DNA from 3 places in the Rhodococcus sp. NPDC058521 genome. Region 2 is predicted to be linked to each of the others. Evidence: riboswitches for the same ligand, from Rfam matches in the RefSeq annotation. Region 2 holds a riboswitch; each other region holds the start of a gene.
What was found. A riboswitch is a leader RNA that binds a small molecule or an ion and turns the genes downstream of it on or off. The one in region 2 is predicted to bind cobalamin.

Region 1 (5,172 bases), on a different contig from region 2:
CCGACCACGACCACCTCTCCGACGTCGACCACTCCCTGTCGGGGCCGACTGTTGGAGGGGCTGGGGACGACGGCGATGGAGAAGTACGGAACCTCGTCGTCCGAGACCTGCGCGGCGGAAGTGACACGTTCCCGCGAGGTACTGGCGCGCTCGACGTATCGGGCTTCGTCGATTCGCCCCGAATCGGTGAGTGCCCGGCGGACGTTCGGGTAGGTGCGCCCCAGCTTGAGGATCGCGGCCGCGTCGGTTTCCCTGAGGCGACGGGTGAGCTCCGCCTCGGGAAGAGTGCCTGGCAACACCGTGAGGATTTCCTCGCCCTCGACGAGCGGGGTGCCCATCGTCGCGGACGCGGCGCTGATCGACGTGACTCCCGGCACGATCTCGGAATCGAAGCGGGTTGCGAGCCGCTTGTGCATGTGCATGTAGGAGCTGTAGAACAGCGGATCGCCAGCTGCGAGCAGTGCGACGTCACGTCCCGCCTCGAGGTGGGCGGCAAGTGTCGAGGCCGCTTCTTCGTAGAATTCGTCCATGGCGCCCTGATAGCCGCCGGGATGGTCCACGGTTTCGGTGGTTACCGGATACACGAGGTGTTCTTCGATCTGGCCTTCGCGCATGTAGGGCGCGGCCACGCCGCGAGAGATGCTCCTGCCGTGCCGTGCGCTGTGAAACGCCACCACGTCGGCTTCCCCGATCACTCGGGCGGCTTTGACGGTGACCAGTTCCGGGTCACCCGGGCCGATGCCGACACCCCATATTTTCCCGGTCATTCGATCTCGCTCGCGATCGCGTTGACGGCAGCTGCAGTGATGGCGCTGCCTCCGCGGCGTCCGCGTACCAGGAGGTGGCCCAGTGCGGCGGGATGTGCGATCAGTGCTTCCTTCGATTCGGCGGCACCGATGAATCCCACCGGACCGCCCACCACCGCGGCGGGCCGAGGCGCGCCGGCTTCGATCATGTCGAGCAGGTGGAACAGTGCCGTCGGTGCGTTTCCGATGGCGACGACTGCGCCGCCGAGCTTGTCGCCCCACAATTCGAGCGCTGCGGCCGACCGGGTGTTGCCCATCTTCTCGGCAAGGGCCGGCACCCGTGGATCCCGAAGGGTGCAGAGCACCTCGTTGTCGGCGGGAAGACGCGTGCGGGTGACACCTGCCGCGACCATGTCGGCATCACAGAGAACGGGTGCGCCGGCCTTCATCGCAGTGCGTGCAGCGTCGATCACGCCGGGAGTGAACGAGATGTCGTCGACGAGATCGACCTGCCCGCTCGCGTGAATCATCCGTACGACGGCCTGGGAGACGGAACCGGAAAACCGGTCGAGTGCGGCCTCCGCGCGAATCGTGGCGAACGACTGGCGGTATATCTCCGCACCGTCGCGGATGTACTCGGTCATGGGTTAGACGATAGAGGTGGATGAGTGGGCGGTCGCACCGTGGTCACGTTGCCTGATGGAGATATCCGTCCGCGGTGGCGACGACGTCGGTGACGGTGGAGCGGGGGCGGCCGCACAACCGGTCGCAGCCCGACCAGTGCTGATTCCCGACGATCGGTACTTCGCCACGTTCGAGTGCTGCCCGGGCATCGGTGCGGACGTCCGCCAACGCCTTTGCGCATCCCGGCCGGCCGGTGCATGCACTGATGTGAAGCCAGGGGGAGTTCTCGTCGAAGATCAGGCCCATCGGTGCCAGGACACGGACGACCTGTTCGGCCATGTGCTCGGTGAGATCGCACAGCAGAAGGGTTTTCCACGGGGTGATGATCACCGGTCGTTCGACGGCAGCGAGGAACTCTGCGAGGCGCGCATCGAGAATGCCGAAGGGCAGACCGCCCCCGAGGGTGACGAACCCATCGTCCTGGTCCAGCCATCCGATCGGGGGAGGCGACTCGGCGGGAGCGGGCAACGGGTCGGTTGTGGTGGACAGGTCGAGCCGCTCGAGGACACGGTCGATTCCGTCGGGGACTTCGGCGAGCCGCCACTCCGTTCGGCGAACCGCCTGGAAAGCATGTGCCGATTCGATCAGCGCAGCGACGGCCTCGGAAGGATGCAGGCGCACCCCGGTGTCGCGTCCGGCGAGTAGCAACGCCGATTCGGTGTTCGTCGTTGCGTGAACACCGAAATCTGCTGCCAGTGGCGTCACGTCACCACGGCCGTCGTCCAGAGTGAAGAGCGTCCGCCCCGGTAGACCCGACAACGCGGGCGCGTCGCACAATGCTCGATCCAACTGCTGGACCAGGTCACGAATGTCGGCCTGTCCGCCGACGCGACCACTGAGCGGCGACGCGAGGATGTTCCTGACCCGTTCGTGGCTCGGAGACGGCAACAATCCCGCCGCTGCGATGCGGTCGGCGAACGCGGCGGGGTCGGAGACAGCTCGCAGCTGAACATTGCCTCGCGTGGTCAACTCCAGTTCGCCGTTGCCCCACCGGGCCGCGGACTCGGAGAGCGTCTGGATCTGCGCAGAAGTGAGAACTCCACCAGGCAACCGGACGCGCGCCAGGTTGCCGTCCGCCGCTTCGTGAACCTGCAAGGCGCCAGGGCAGGCGTCGGGGCGGGAGCGCGGTCGGGGCATGGTCACAGGTTACTGCGCGACCCCGGTAGCATCACGATCACTTGCGACCGCAGGCGAGGAAACCGGTGCGAATCCGGTGCGGTCGCGCCACTGTGTACCCGGCAGATCGAGAACGGTTCGTCGGGCAGCCAGACCCTCGCCTGCGGGCCACTCGACCCATGCCACGGGGCGCGACACCCCCAAGGAAGGCTTCATCCGTGATTCTGCTGCTCTCGACGTCCGACACCGACCTGCTCAGTGCCCGCGCCAGCGGAGCGGAGTATCGGTGGGCGAACCCCGCCCGGCTGTTGGTGGACGAAGATCTCCCCGCGCTGCTGGACGGCGTCGACGTCGTCGTGGTCCGCATTCTCGGTGGACGGCGGGCCTGGGAGGAAGGTCTCGACGCGGTCGTCGCGTCCGGGATTCCGGTGGTTGCGCTCGGCGGCGAGCACGCGCCCGACGCGGAGCTCATGGAGCATTCGACGGTCGCGGTGGGTGTCGCCGCAGAAGCGCACAACTACCTTGCCGAGGGCGGCTCCGAGAATCTGGCGCAGCTGTACAACTTCCTGTCCGACACGGTGCTGCTGACGGGGCACGGCTTCGAGCCGCCGGTTCACCTGCCGAGTTGGGGCCACCTTTCCTCTGTGAGTGGTTGGCGAGTCCAGGGACTCGCAAACCACTCACAGCCGAAGGTGGCGGTTCTGTACTACCGTGCGCAGCATCTCGCAGGGAACACGCGTTACGTCGAGGCGCTGTGCGAGGCGATCACCGCCGCCGGCGCTGATCCGATGCCGATCTACTGCGCGTCGCTGCGAACCGCGGAACCCGAACTTCTGGAAACTCTCGCGCAGGCGGATGCCCTCGTGGTGACGGTTCTAGCTGCGGGCGGCACCAAGCCCGCCACTGTCGGTGCCGGGGGCGACGACGAGGCGTGGGACGTTGCCGAACTTGCCGCACTCGACGTTCCGATTCTGCAGGGTCTGTGCCTGACGAGCAGTCGTGCCACGTGGGAGGCGAACGACGACGGACTGTCGCCGCTCGACGTTGCCACCCAGGTTGCCGTCCCCGAGTTCGACGGGCGCCTCATCACGGTTCCCTTCTCGTTCAAGGAGATCGACGAGGACGGGCTGTCGACCTACGTTCCCGACACCGAACGGGCCGCGCGTGTGGCCGGTATCGCGGTCCGGCACGCCAAGTTGAGGACCATTCCCGCACCGCAGCGTCGGATCGCGCTGATGTTGTCCGCCTACCCGACAAAGCACGCTCGAATCGGTAACGCAGTCGGCCTCGACACCCCGGCGAGCGCAATCGCTCTGCTGTCCGAAATGCGCGCTGCCGGATACGACCTCGGACCGGAGAGCGGAGCCGAAGCGATTCCAGGCCTCGCAGACAGGGACGGCGATGCGCTGATACACGCGCTGATCGCGGCCGGCGGGCAGGACCCGGACTGGCTGACCGCCGAGCAACTCGAAGGCAATCCGATCCGCATCTCCGCCGCCCGGTATCGCGAATGGTTCGCCACGTTGCCTGCGGATCTGCGCGAGGGAATAGAGGAGCACTGGGGACCGGCCCCGGGAGACCTGTTCGTCGATCGCTCCGTCGACAAGGACGGCGAGATCGTCATCGCCGCAATGCAGTTCGGCAACCTCGTTCTGATGGTGCAGCCGCCACGTGGTTTCGGTGAGCGCCCGGTCGCGATCTACCACGATCCGGATCTGCCACCGAGCCACCACTACCTTGCCGCGTACCGCTGGATCGCCGCGGCCGCGGAGGACGGCGGCTTCGGCGCAGACGCCGTAGTCCACCTGGGCAAACACGGCAATCTCGAATGGTTGCCCGGCAAGACCCTCGGCATGTCCGCCACCTGCGGCACCGATGCAGCTCTCGCAGATCTGCCGCTGATCTACCCGTTCCTCGTCAACGACCCGGGGGAGGGGACACAGGCGAAACGCCGGGCGCATGCGACGCTCGTCGATCATCTGATCCCGCCGATGGCGCGTGCGGAGAGCTATGGGGACATCTCACGCCTCGAACAACTTCTCGACGAGCACGCGAACATCTCGGCGCTCGACCCGTCCAAGCTGCCGGCCATTCGGCAGCAGATCTGGACGCTGATGCGGGCCGCGAAGATGGACCACGACCTCGGACTCGAGGAGCGCCCCGACGAAGACGTGTTCGACGACATGTTGCTGCACGTCGACGGTTGGTTGTGCGAGATCAAGGACGTTCAGATCCGTGACGGATTGCACGTGCTGGGGCAGGCCCCCGTCGGCGATGCGGAGGTCGAACTGGTGTTGGCGATGCTTCGGGCACGTCAGATGTGGGGTGGCGAGAAGAGCGTTCCCGGCCTCCGAGAGGCCCTCGGACTCAGCGAGGAGGGTGACGAGGCACGGGGTCGCGTCGACGAGGTGGAGAAGGCGGCCTTCGACCTCGTGAAAGGCATGTTCGACAAGGACTGGGATCCGGACGCCGCGGATGTCCTCACAAGCGATCCGACGGTCGCGAAGATCTTGAAGTTCGCTGCCACCGAGGTGGTTCCCCGACTTCGGCAGACCGACAACGAGGTCGCACAGGTGCTGCACGCTCTGAACGGTGGGTTCATCGCAGCCGGACCGAGCGGCTCGCC
Region 2 (5,172 bases):
TTCGCCGAGAACTTCCTGTACATGTCGTTCGGCTCGGTGCCGGACAAGCGGATTGCGAAGGCGTTCGAGACCTCCCTCGTTCTGTACGCGGAGCACAGTTTCAACGCGTCGACATTCGCCGCCCGCGTGGTGACGTCGACGCTGTCCGACATCTACAGTGCGGTGACCGCAGCCATCGGTGCCCTGAAGGGTCCACTGCACGGCGGTGCGAACGAAGCCGTCATGCACATGATGCTCGAAATCGACGACCCGTCGAAGGCGTCGGAGTGGTTGCGGGGCAAGATCGCCGACAAGCAGAAGGTGATGGGTTTCGGTCACCGGGTCTACAAGGACGGCGACTCCCGGGTTCCGTCCATGCGTGACGCTCTGAAGGACGTCGCCGCTGTGACGGACGGCCAGAAGTGGCTCGACATGTACGACGAGCTCGAGCGAACCATGTTCGACGCCACGGGTATCAAACCGAATCTGGACTTCCCGGCCGGCCCTGCCTACTACCTCATGGGTTTCGACATCGAGGTGTTCACACCGATCTTCGTCATGGCACGAATCACGGGGTGGACGGCGCACATCATCGAACAGGGCGCTTCGAACGCCCTGATCAGGCCGCTCAGCGAGTATTCGGGGGTGGAGCAGCGAGCCGTGGCCCGCTGACCCCCGTGAGTGGTTAGCGAGTTCCTGGACTCGCTAACCACTCACAGGCGGGGGCCTACAGCTCGGCGCGAACCAGCTTCGCGGCGTCGACGAGGTTGCGAAGCGACGCCTCGACCTCCGCCGGACCACGAGTCTTCAAGCCGCAGTCAGGATTGACCCAAAGCCGTTCCACAGGGACGGCTTTCAGTGCTTCCCGAAGCGAGGAAGCGATCTCGTCGACACCAGGCACACGCGGGGAGTGGATGTCGTACACACCCGGCCCGACACCGAGGTCGAAGCCCACCGCGTTGAGATCGTCGAGAACCTCCATGTGCGAACGCGCAGCCTCGATCGAGGTCACGTCTGCGTCCAACTTGGCGATGGCCTCGATGACCTCACCGAATTCCGAGTAGCACAGGTGGGTGTGGATCTGTGTCTCGTCGGCTACTCCCGATGTCGCGAGCCGGAACGATCCCACCGACCAGTCGAGGTATCCGGCCTGGTCCGCGCTACGCAGCGGCAGTAGCTCGCGCAGTGCGGGCTCGTCCACCTGAACGACCTTCACGCCCGCATTCTGGAGATCCACCGTCTCCTCGCGAATCGCGAGAGCAACCTGATTGGCGGAGTCCGCCAAGGGCTGGTCGTCGCGCACGAAGGACCACGCAAGAATGGTGACCGGACCGGTGAGCATCCCCTTGACGGGCCGCTCCGTGAGGGTCTGCGCGTACGTGATCCACTCGGTCGTCATCGGCTTGGGGCGGCGCACATCACCGAACAGGATCGGCGGCCGTACGCAGCGGCTTCCGTAGGACTGCACCCAGCCGTTCGCCGTGGCGAAGAATCCGTCCAGCTGCTCGGCGAAGTACTGCACCATGTCGTTGCGCTCCGGCTCGCCGTGCACGAGCACGTCGATGTCGAGCTTTTCCTGCAGCGCGACAACGTCCGCGATCTCTGCGCGCATCCGCGAGAGGTACTCTTCCTGGTCGATCTCACCCTTGCGCAGGGCCGCGCGGGCCACCCGGATCTGTGTGGTCTGCGGGTACGAACCGATCGTCGTGGTGGGGAGCAGTGGAAGGTTCAGCGCCGCCTGTGCCTCACGGCGCTGCGCGGCCGGGCTGCGTCCCGAATCGGACTCGACGATAGAGGCCAGACGGCTCCGCAACTCGGCGTCGTGCAGGCGCGGGTCGCTCGCACGAGTCGAAGCGGCAGCGCGGGCGAGTGCGAATTCTTCCTCGACGGACTCGCGTCCCTCGGTGAGTGCCGTTCCCAGAGCGACTACCTCGCGTACCTTCTCGCTTCCGAACGCGAGCCAGGAGCGCAGTGCCTTGTCGATGCCGGTCTCGGCATCGAGCGTGTAAGGAACGTGCAGGAGCGAGCACGACGTCGAGACCGCCAGGGAACCGGCAGAACCCAGAAGGGTGCTCGCGGACGCAAGTGCCTTCTCGAGGTCGGTGCGCCAGATATTGCGTCCATCGACGACCCCGGCGACGATGTGCTTGCGTGACAGCTCCGGAACGGAAGCGAACGTGTCGTTGCCGGCGACGAGATCGACTGCCAGGCCTTCGATTCCGGTGGCGACCAGGGCGGGGAGAGCATCACCGAGACCGCCGAAGTACGACGCGACGAGGATAGCCGGACGGTTCTCCAGGCCGGACAGCGATTCGTACACCCGTGACGCGACCGCGATTTCCTCGGCCGTGCGGTCGGCGACGAGTGCCGGCTCGTCGAGCTGAACCCACTCGGCCCCCTTGGCGGCGAGGAGCGCGAGAAGTTCGGAATACAGCGGAAGCAGTTCGTCGACACGGTCGAGGAGCGGTGCATCCGATCCGACGGACTTCGAGAGCAGCAGGAACGTCACCGGACCGACGATCACCGGGCGCGCCGGAATGCCCAGTGCACGTGCTTGTTCGAGTTCCGCGAGGACCTTCGACGGGTCGAGGGAGAAGGTGGTGGACGGCGAGATCTCGGGAACGAGGTAGTGGTAGTTCGTGTCGAACCACTTGGTCATCTCGAGGGGCGTCACGGTGTCGTTTCCGCGTGCGGCCGCAAAGTAGCGGTCGAGCGGGTTGTCGATGCCCGCGACGCGGTCGGGGAGCGCGCCGAGCATGGCAGCCGTGTCGAGTACGTGGTCGTAGTACGAGAACGTGTTGACCGGGATCGAGTCGAGGCCGGCGTCGCGCAGCTCGGTCCAGTTCCGAGTGCGGAGGTCGGCGGCGACGGACTCGAGGCCGGCAGCGTCGATCTTGCCCGACCAGTAGCTCTCGACGGCCTTCTTGAGTTCGCGATTCGGACCGATGCGAGGGGAGCCCAGCACGGTCGCGGTGAATGAAAGTGTCACGAGATTCTCCAGTTGCGTAGCGGTACGGACACCACCGGCAAGCGGGTACACCTCTCGAGCCCTGGGTATTGCTGCAAGCGCACGGAGGTCTACGCGCCCATTCCACGAGGCGGTGAACCGTCGAGCACGGCGTGCCCGACACAGTCGGCAGGTCTTCGGACTCGCAGGCTCCCGATGTGACGACATCGGACCTAGTGGCCGTCGCTTCCCAGGCGGTTGCGCCCAGTGCGTGGTGACGGCGGTCGTTCCTGCTCACCGCTGCGGGACAGTTCCGGATTCTCACCGGATTCCCTCTCACACGAGTCACCGGAGTGACGCGTGCTTCGACGCCGAGTGTGGTCTTCGGGGCTCCTCACGACCGCACAGGGCGAACCAGCTGCAGTGCCAAGCATAGGCGCAGTGCCTCTGTGAGCGGCAGACGAGTCCATGCACTCGTCAACCGCACGGTGGCGCGGACGCTTACCGGCCGCTACTGTGGTCCGCATGCAGCGCACGTATTTCTGGTTTAGCAGGTCGGCCCCGGGTGGGTCGGTCGGTGTAACCACGCGCTGACCTCCCACTCCACGAGCCGGATCACAGACCGGCTCGCGGAGTTCCTCGAAGGCTTCGAGGGTCGGTCGGAACAGGAAACCGACATCATGTCCGTCACTCTGGACAACCACCATCTCGACAATCAGCGAACGGTCCAGCTCAGTCCGCTCGTGCCCCCGAACGTGGTTCGGGGCGAACTCGGGCCCGACGACGTAGCGTCCGCGACCGTACGCACCGGCCGCGCCAACACCGTCGACATCCTGAACGGGGACGACGACCGCCTGCTGGTCGTGGTCGGGCCGTGCTCGGTGCACGACCCCGTCGCTGCGATGGACTACGCACGCCGTTTGGCGTCCAAAGCAGAGGAACTTCGCGCCGACCTGCAGATCGTCATGCGGGTGTACTTCGAGAAGCCGCGCACCACGCTGGGGTGGAAGGGTCTGCTCAACGACCCCCACCTGGACGGGACGTTCGATATCGACAGCGGTCTGCGAATCGGCCGGAAGCTGCTTCTCGACATTTCGCGTCTCGGGCTACCCGTCGGGTGTGAATTCCTCGATCCGATCATGCCGCAGTACATCGCGGACCTCGTTTCCTACGGGGCCATCGGTGCGCGAACGGCGGCGAGCCAAGTGCACAGGCAGTTGTGCAGCGCGCTGTCGATGCCCGTCGGGATCAAGAATTCCACGGAAGGGGACGTGCAGGTCGCGGTCGACGGCACGCGCGCCGCAGGTGCGAGCCACGTGTTCCCCGGAACCGATCTGGACGGTCATGCGGCTCTGGTGAAGACAGTGGGAAACCCCGACTGTCACGTGATTCTGCGGGGCGGCAGCCAGGGGCCGAACTACGATGCGGAAACGGTCGCAGACACGGTTGCGCGACTTCGCAAGTCGGGTTTGCCCGAACGCGTCGTGGTGGATGCCAGCCACGGCAACAGTTCGAAGAACCACGAGAAGCAGATCGACGTGGTCTCCGATCTGAGTGAGCGGATCGCGAACGGAGAGAAGAGAATCGTCGGCGTGATGCTGGAAAGCTTCCTCGAAGCCGGCAGGCAGGACCTTGCGCTTGGCCGTTCCGACGAACTGGTCTACGGCAAGTCGATCACCGATGCCTGCCTCGGCTGGGAAACCACGGCAGCCCAGCTGGATCGGCTGGCGAATGCGGTGGCCGCGCGACGGTGACGCGTCAGCGAACGCCTCTCGTGCGGAACTGCACACTGATCCGCGGTCCGGTCGGGCGGGCGCTCTTGGGGATGGAATGTTCCCAGGTGCGTTGGCACGAACCGCCCATGACCACCAGATCACCGTGTCCCACGGTGAATTTCAGCGATTGTCCACCGCCGCGCGGCCGCAACATCAGCGGCCGTGCGGCGCCGAGTGACACGATGGCAACCATGGTGTCCTCGGTGCGGCTGCGGCCTGTGTCGTCCCCGTGCCAGGCGACGCTGTCGTTTCCGTCCCGGTAGTAACAGAGGCCCGCCGTGGCGAACCGTTCACCGAGTTCGGGTTCGTAATGGTCGGACAGTGCTTCGCGGCAGGCGTGCAGCAGCGGGTCGGGAAGCTGATCTTTCTCGGCGTAGAACCTGACGAGTCGCGGTACGTCCACCACACGGTCGTACATGGTGCGGCGTTCTGCCCGCCACGGTGTTTCCGTGACGAGCCGGTCGAACAGGT
Region 3 (5,172 bases), on a different contig from region 2:
GAGCCGTCCTGGATCTTGATCGTGTTCTCCTTGCCGGTGCCCTTGTCCTTCGCGGTCACGTGCACGATGCCGTTGGCGTCGATGTCGAAGGTGACCTCGATCTGCGGCACGCCACGGGGGGCGGGCGGCAGCTCGGTGAGCTCGAAGGAGCCGAGCAGCTTGTTGTGCGAAGCGATCTCGCGCTCACCCTGGAACACCTGGATCTGCACCGAAGGCTGGTTGTCGTCGGCCGTGGTGAAGGTCTCGGACCGCTTGGTGGGGATGGTGGTGTTGCGCTCGATGAGCTTGGTCATCACGCCACCCTTGGTCTCGATACCGAGGGACAGCGGAGTGACGTCGAGGAGCAGAACGTCCTTGACCTCACCCTTGAGGACGCCGGCCTGCAGTGCGGCACCGACGGCCACGACCTCGTCCGGGTTGACACCCTTGTTGGGCTCACGTCCACCGGTGAGTTCCTTGACGAGCTCGGAGACTGCGGGCATACGGGTGGAACCACCGACGAGCACGACGTGGTCGATGTCCTTGACGGCGATTCCGCTGTCCTTGACGACGGCCTGGAACGGCGCGCGGGTGCGGTCCAGCAGATCGGAGGTGATCTTCTGGAACTCGCTGCGGGACAGCTGCTCGTCGAGGAACAGCGGGTTCTTGTCCGCGTCGACGGTGATGTAGGGGAGGTTGATCGAGGTGCTCTGCCCGGAGGAGAGTTCGATCTTCGCCTTCTCTGCAGCCTCGCGCAGACGCTGCAGGGCCATCTTGTCCTTGGTCAGGTCGATGCCGTTCTGCGACTTGAACTTCTCGACGAGCCAGTCGACGATGCGCTGATCCCAGTCGTCACCACCGAGGTGGTTGTCACCGGACGTGGCGCGAACCTCGACGACACCGTCGCCGATCTCGAGCAGCGAGACGTCGAAGGTACCGCCACCGAGGTCGAAGACCAGGATGGTCTGCTCTTTGTCGCCCTTGTCCAGGCCGTACGCGAGAGCAGCTGCGGTGGGCTCGTTGACGATGCGCAGCACGTTGAGGCCCGCGATCTGACCGGCTTCCTTGGTGGCCTGACGCTGTGCGTCCTCGAAGTATGCGGGAACCGTGATGACGGCGTCCGTGATGTCCTCGCCCAGGTAGGACTCCGCGTCACGCTTGAGCTTCATGAGCGTGCGGGCGCTGATCTCCTGCGAGGTGTACTTCTTGTCGTCGATCTCCACGTTCCAGTCGGTGCCGATGTGGCGCTTGACGGAGCGGATGGTGCGGTCGACGTTCGTGACGGCCTGGTTCTTGGCGGGCTGGCCAACCAGGACCTCACCGTTCTTCGCGAATGCGACGACGGAAGGGGTCGTGCGTGAACCTTCGGCGTTGGCGACCACTACGGGCTCGCCGCCTTCCAGCACAGACACGACCGAGTTCGTAGTACCGAGGTCGATACCGACGGCACGAGCCATAAGTGTTTCCTCACTTTCGTATTGCAGCTGGTGAACTTGTGTGAACGCTGCGATTGGGCGCTTGGATTGTGACGCTGGTGAGCGCCCTCCGCTCAAGTTTGCACCCGGAGGGCTCCCGGCGTCAACTCGAACCTGAGTCTCATGCGCTCAAGTCTGTCGTAGTGCTCAACGGGCCGTGTCGCAGGATTGTTCCCGAAACAGAAAATTCCCAGCTCGAGTGAGGTACGGACTCAAATCGTGCACGCGCCGTTCGCCGAACCACCGTAGTAGGGCTCGGGGTCGAACGGATCGGTCGCCGTCCCGCCGTAGTGCGCGTCCGGGTCGTACTCGTCGTTGCTCGTGCCCCCGTAATACGGGTCGGGGTCGTACTCGTTGTCGGAGCCGGAGGCACTGCAGTAGACGATCGGCTTCGGCCCGTCGTGGTCGATGGGTGCTGCGGCGGCCGTGGGGGCGAGCGCGACGGCCGCGGCGATACCGACCGAGGCGAGACAAGCCGAGGAGACGACGGCTGCGAATCGGGTGATTGCGGTTCGAGTGGTCATACCCGAATACTTCGCTTCACCAGGGGAAACAGCATCCAGGAGATACCCGATTCGACCCCTGAGATTTCGACCCCGAGACAACCCTCGCTCACCCATGAGGTCGTCACTCGTGTGGCCGCCCTTCACGACGAGCAACCGAACCGGTATACGGTGATTCGGGCCTCCCGGCCCGTGATCGGAGGGGGAACCCGGTGCGAATCCGGGACTGACGCGCAACGGTGACGATTCACGAGGAATCGAAGTCCGATCGCCCTCCGCTCACAACTGGTTGTCACGGCTCCGCGAACGAGCCCCGACTCGAGGAGTTGTGCGCACCGTGCACGTATCCCTTCGCCGTACCCCGACGATCCTGTGCGCCGCAGTCCTGCTCGCATCCGGTTGCGCGTCCAACGACCAGGGCGCAGGAGAGAACATCGAGTCGGGCGGCAACTACCCGGTGACCATCGAGAACTGCGGACACACCGTCACCGTCGACTCGCCACCCCGACGCGCCGTATCGCTGAATCAGGGTTCGACCGAGATTCTGCTCTCCCTCGGGCTCGCGGATCGGATGGTGGGAACCGCCACCTGGACGGACCCTGTTCGTGACAACCTCGCCGCCGACAACGAGCGCGTTCCCCGGCTCACGGACAACAACCCGGCCTTCGAGGTGGTCCTGGACACCGAGCCCGATTTCGTGTCGGCGTCGTTCGTCGGCACGCTGGGTCCGGGAGGCGGCGTCGCGGATCGAGATCAGTTCGACAAGCTCGGCGTCCCCAACTACGTCTCGCCTGCCGATTGCGAGGGCAAGACGGACGGGGGCGATTCGGACGGCGCCCGTACCGAACCACTGAGAATCGACGCGATATACAAGGAGATTCGCGACCTCGCCGCCGTCTTCGACGTGCGTGAGCGCGGCGAGCAGTTCGTCTCCGAACTGCAAGCACGATTCGAGGTGGCGTCGGACGCCATCGACGCATCCGGGGTATCGCTCGCGTACTGGTTCGCCGACATTCAGGCGCCCTACATGGCGGGGTGCTGCGGTTCACCGGGTGTCATGACCGATTCGGTTGGCGCACAGAACATATTTGCCGACACCGCCGACGAATGGCCGCAGGTCAGTTGGGAGACGGTGCTCGACCGCGACCCCACCGCACTCGTACTCGGCGATCTGAGCCGCCGCTCGATCGAGGGCGACTCCCTGGACAGCAAGATCGCATTCCTCGAATCCAATCCCGTAACCCAGCGTCTCTCGGCGGTCCGCGACAAGCGATACATCATCGTCAACGGGGCCGACATGAATCCCTCCATCCGTACCGTCGACGGCGTCGAGAAGGTCGCCGAAGCGCTGCGCGGCTGGGGCATGACCAATTGATCGCGCCTTCCATCCGCAACGATTCCGCACTGCTACGAGGTGCACTCTTCGCCGGTTCGCTGGCGATCCTCGTGGTCTCCGTCGCGGTGGCGATCACCATCGGCCCCGCAGCACTGTCCGTCGGCGACGTCTATGCCGTGATCCTCGAGCACTGCGGGCTCGGCACCTCCGGGGTGAGTCGAATCAAGGACGGGATCGTGTGGGAGCTGCGACTGCCCCGCACCCTCCTCGCCGCCGTGTGCGGAGCCGGGCTCGCCCTGTGCGGTGCGATCATGCAGTCGTTGCTCCGAAACCCACTCGCCGACCCCTACGTTCTGGGCATTTCGTCCGGCGCTTCGACCGGTGCGGTGTCGATCGCGGTACTCGGTGTCGGTGGCGGAGCGGTGTCGTTGTCCGTCGGCGCTTTCGGCGGTGCGGTGCTGTCGTTCGCGCTCGTCATGTTGCTGGCCGCCGGCGCGGGTGGCGGCACCGAACGCGTCGTTTTGGCCGGCGTTGCGGGCACCCAACTGTTCGCCGCGCTGACGTCCTTCATCGTGATCTCCTCGGCCAACGCCGAGCAGACGCGCGGCATCCTGTTCTGGCTACTCGGCTCGCTGGCCGGCGCCGATTGGACGGATGTACTCGTGTGCAGCGCGGTCGTCGCGGTCGGCGTCGTGCTGTGCCTGGTGAAGGCATCTGCGCTCGACGCCTTCACATTCGGCAACGATGCGGCATCGTCACTGGGCGTGTCCGTGCGCTGGGTTCGTATCCTCCTCCTCGGGATCACCGCCCTCGTGACGTCCGCTCTCGTCGCTGCTGCCGGGGCGATCGGATTCGTCGGCCTGGTATTGCCGCATGCCGCCCGGTTCGTGGTCGGACCGAGGCACAGCCGGTTGTTGCCGGCCGTCGTGATGATCGGCGCAATCTTCATGGTGTGGGTCGATGCCATCGCCAGAACGGTCTTCGAACCTCAGGAGATTCCGGTCGGAGTCGTGACCGCACTGATCGGCGTACCGGCGTTCGGCGTGATCCTCTTCCGAATGAGGAGGAGCAGATGAGCCTGTCGGCCAAGGGCATTCGGTGGAACCGTGCCGGACGGACCGTCCTCGACGACGTGGGCTTCGAGTCGTATCCGGGTCAGACCATCGGCCTGCTCGGACCGAACGGGTCCGGCAAGTCTTCGCTGCTGCGGGTGCTGGCAGGCATATCACGTCCGGATGCCGGGGAGGTGCTCGTCGACGGTGCGGATCTCCATTCGCTGCCGCGCAGACAACTCGCTCGTCGGCTTGCGATGGTCGACCAGCAGGTTCACACCGAGGTCGACATCATGGTCGCGGATGTGGTGCGGCTCGGCCGGATTCCGCACCGCGGGCTGTTCGGGGGCGACCCCCGCGCCGATGATCGCGCTGTCGACGCCGCGTTGGCGAACACCGGGATGACCGAGCATCGACGGCGGATGTGGCACACCCTGTCGGGTGGGGAGCGGCAACGTGCCCAGATCGCGCGGGCTCTTGCGCAGGAGCCCACCGAACTCCTGTTGGACGAGCCCACGAATCACCTCGATATCTCCCATCAACTGGAGATTCTGTCGCTCGTGGCGGAGCTGCCGGTCACCAGTTACATTGCCCTGCACGACCTCAACCTGGCCGCCATGTTCTGCGATCGGGTACTCGTGCTGCAGCGCGGTGCCGTGGCGGCGTGGGGTCACCCATCCGAGGTCATCACCGAACAGTTGGTGCAGTCCGTCTACGACGTGTCCGCCACGGTCGCAGCCGTCGACGACGGGTACCCCGTGGTGACGTACCGGCGTCGACGCCGGTGATCCCGGATCGATCGGCGGCACGGGGGCGGTGAACCAGTC

Region 1: it holds a riboswitch for cobalamin, as region 2 does, so the genes downstream of both, ACFWO3_RS08705 (cobaltochelatase subunit CobN) here and metE (5-methyltetrahydropteroyltriglutamate--homocysteine S-methyltransferase) in region 2, are expected to answer to the same signal.
Region 3: it holds a riboswitch for cobalamin, as region 2 does, so the genes downstream of both, ACFWO3_RS20395 (ABC transporter substrate-binding protein) here and metE (5-methyltetrahydropteroyltriglutamate--homocysteine S-methyltransferase) in region 2, are expected to answer to the same signal.

What each region holds. Positions count from the first base shown of each region.
Region 1 covers NZ_JBHXNL010000004.1:104,663-109,834, forward strand. Annotated here, with positions in the region: gene ACFWO3_RS08690 (precorrin-2 C(20)-methyltransferase) at 1-767, opposite strand, end outside; gene ACFWO3_RS08695 (precorrin-8X methylmutase) at 764-1,390, opposite strand; gene cobG (precorrin-3B synthase) at 1,434-2,567, opposite strand; cobalamin riboswitch at 2,574-2,726, shown strand; gene ACFWO3_RS08705 (cobaltochelatase subunit CobN) at 2,765-5,172, shown strand, end outside.
Region 2 covers NZ_JBHXNL010000003.1:121,735-126,906, reverse strand. Annotated here, with positions in the region: gene ACFWO3_RS06990 (bifunctional 2-methylcitrate synthase/citrate synthase) at 1-651, shown strand, start outside; gene metE (5-methyltetrahydropteroyltriglutamate--homocysteine S-methyltransferase) at 707-2,968, opposite strand; cobalamin riboswitch at 3,097-3,294, opposite strand; gene ACFWO3_RS06980 (3-deoxy-7-phosphoheptulonate synthase) at 3,607-4,680, shown strand; gene ACFWO3_RS06975 (alpha-ketoglutarate-dependent dioxygenase AlkB) at 4,685-5,172, opposite strand, start outside.
Region 3 covers NZ_JBHXNL010000017.1:81,482-86,653, reverse strand. Annotated here, with positions in the region: gene dnaK (molecular chaperone DnaK) at 1-1,436, opposite strand, end outside; gene ACFWO3_RS20400 (hypothetical protein) at 1,667-1,978, opposite strand; cobalamin riboswitch at 2,118-2,252, shown strand; gene ACFWO3_RS20395 (ABC transporter substrate-binding protein) at 2,295-3,332, shown strand; gene ACFWO3_RS20390 (FecCD family ABC transporter permease) at 3,332-4,369, shown strand; gene ACFWO3_RS20385 (ABC transporter ATP-binding protein) at 4,366-5,133, shown strand; gene ACFWO3_RS20380 (ABC transporter permease) at 5,033-5,172, opposite strand, start outside.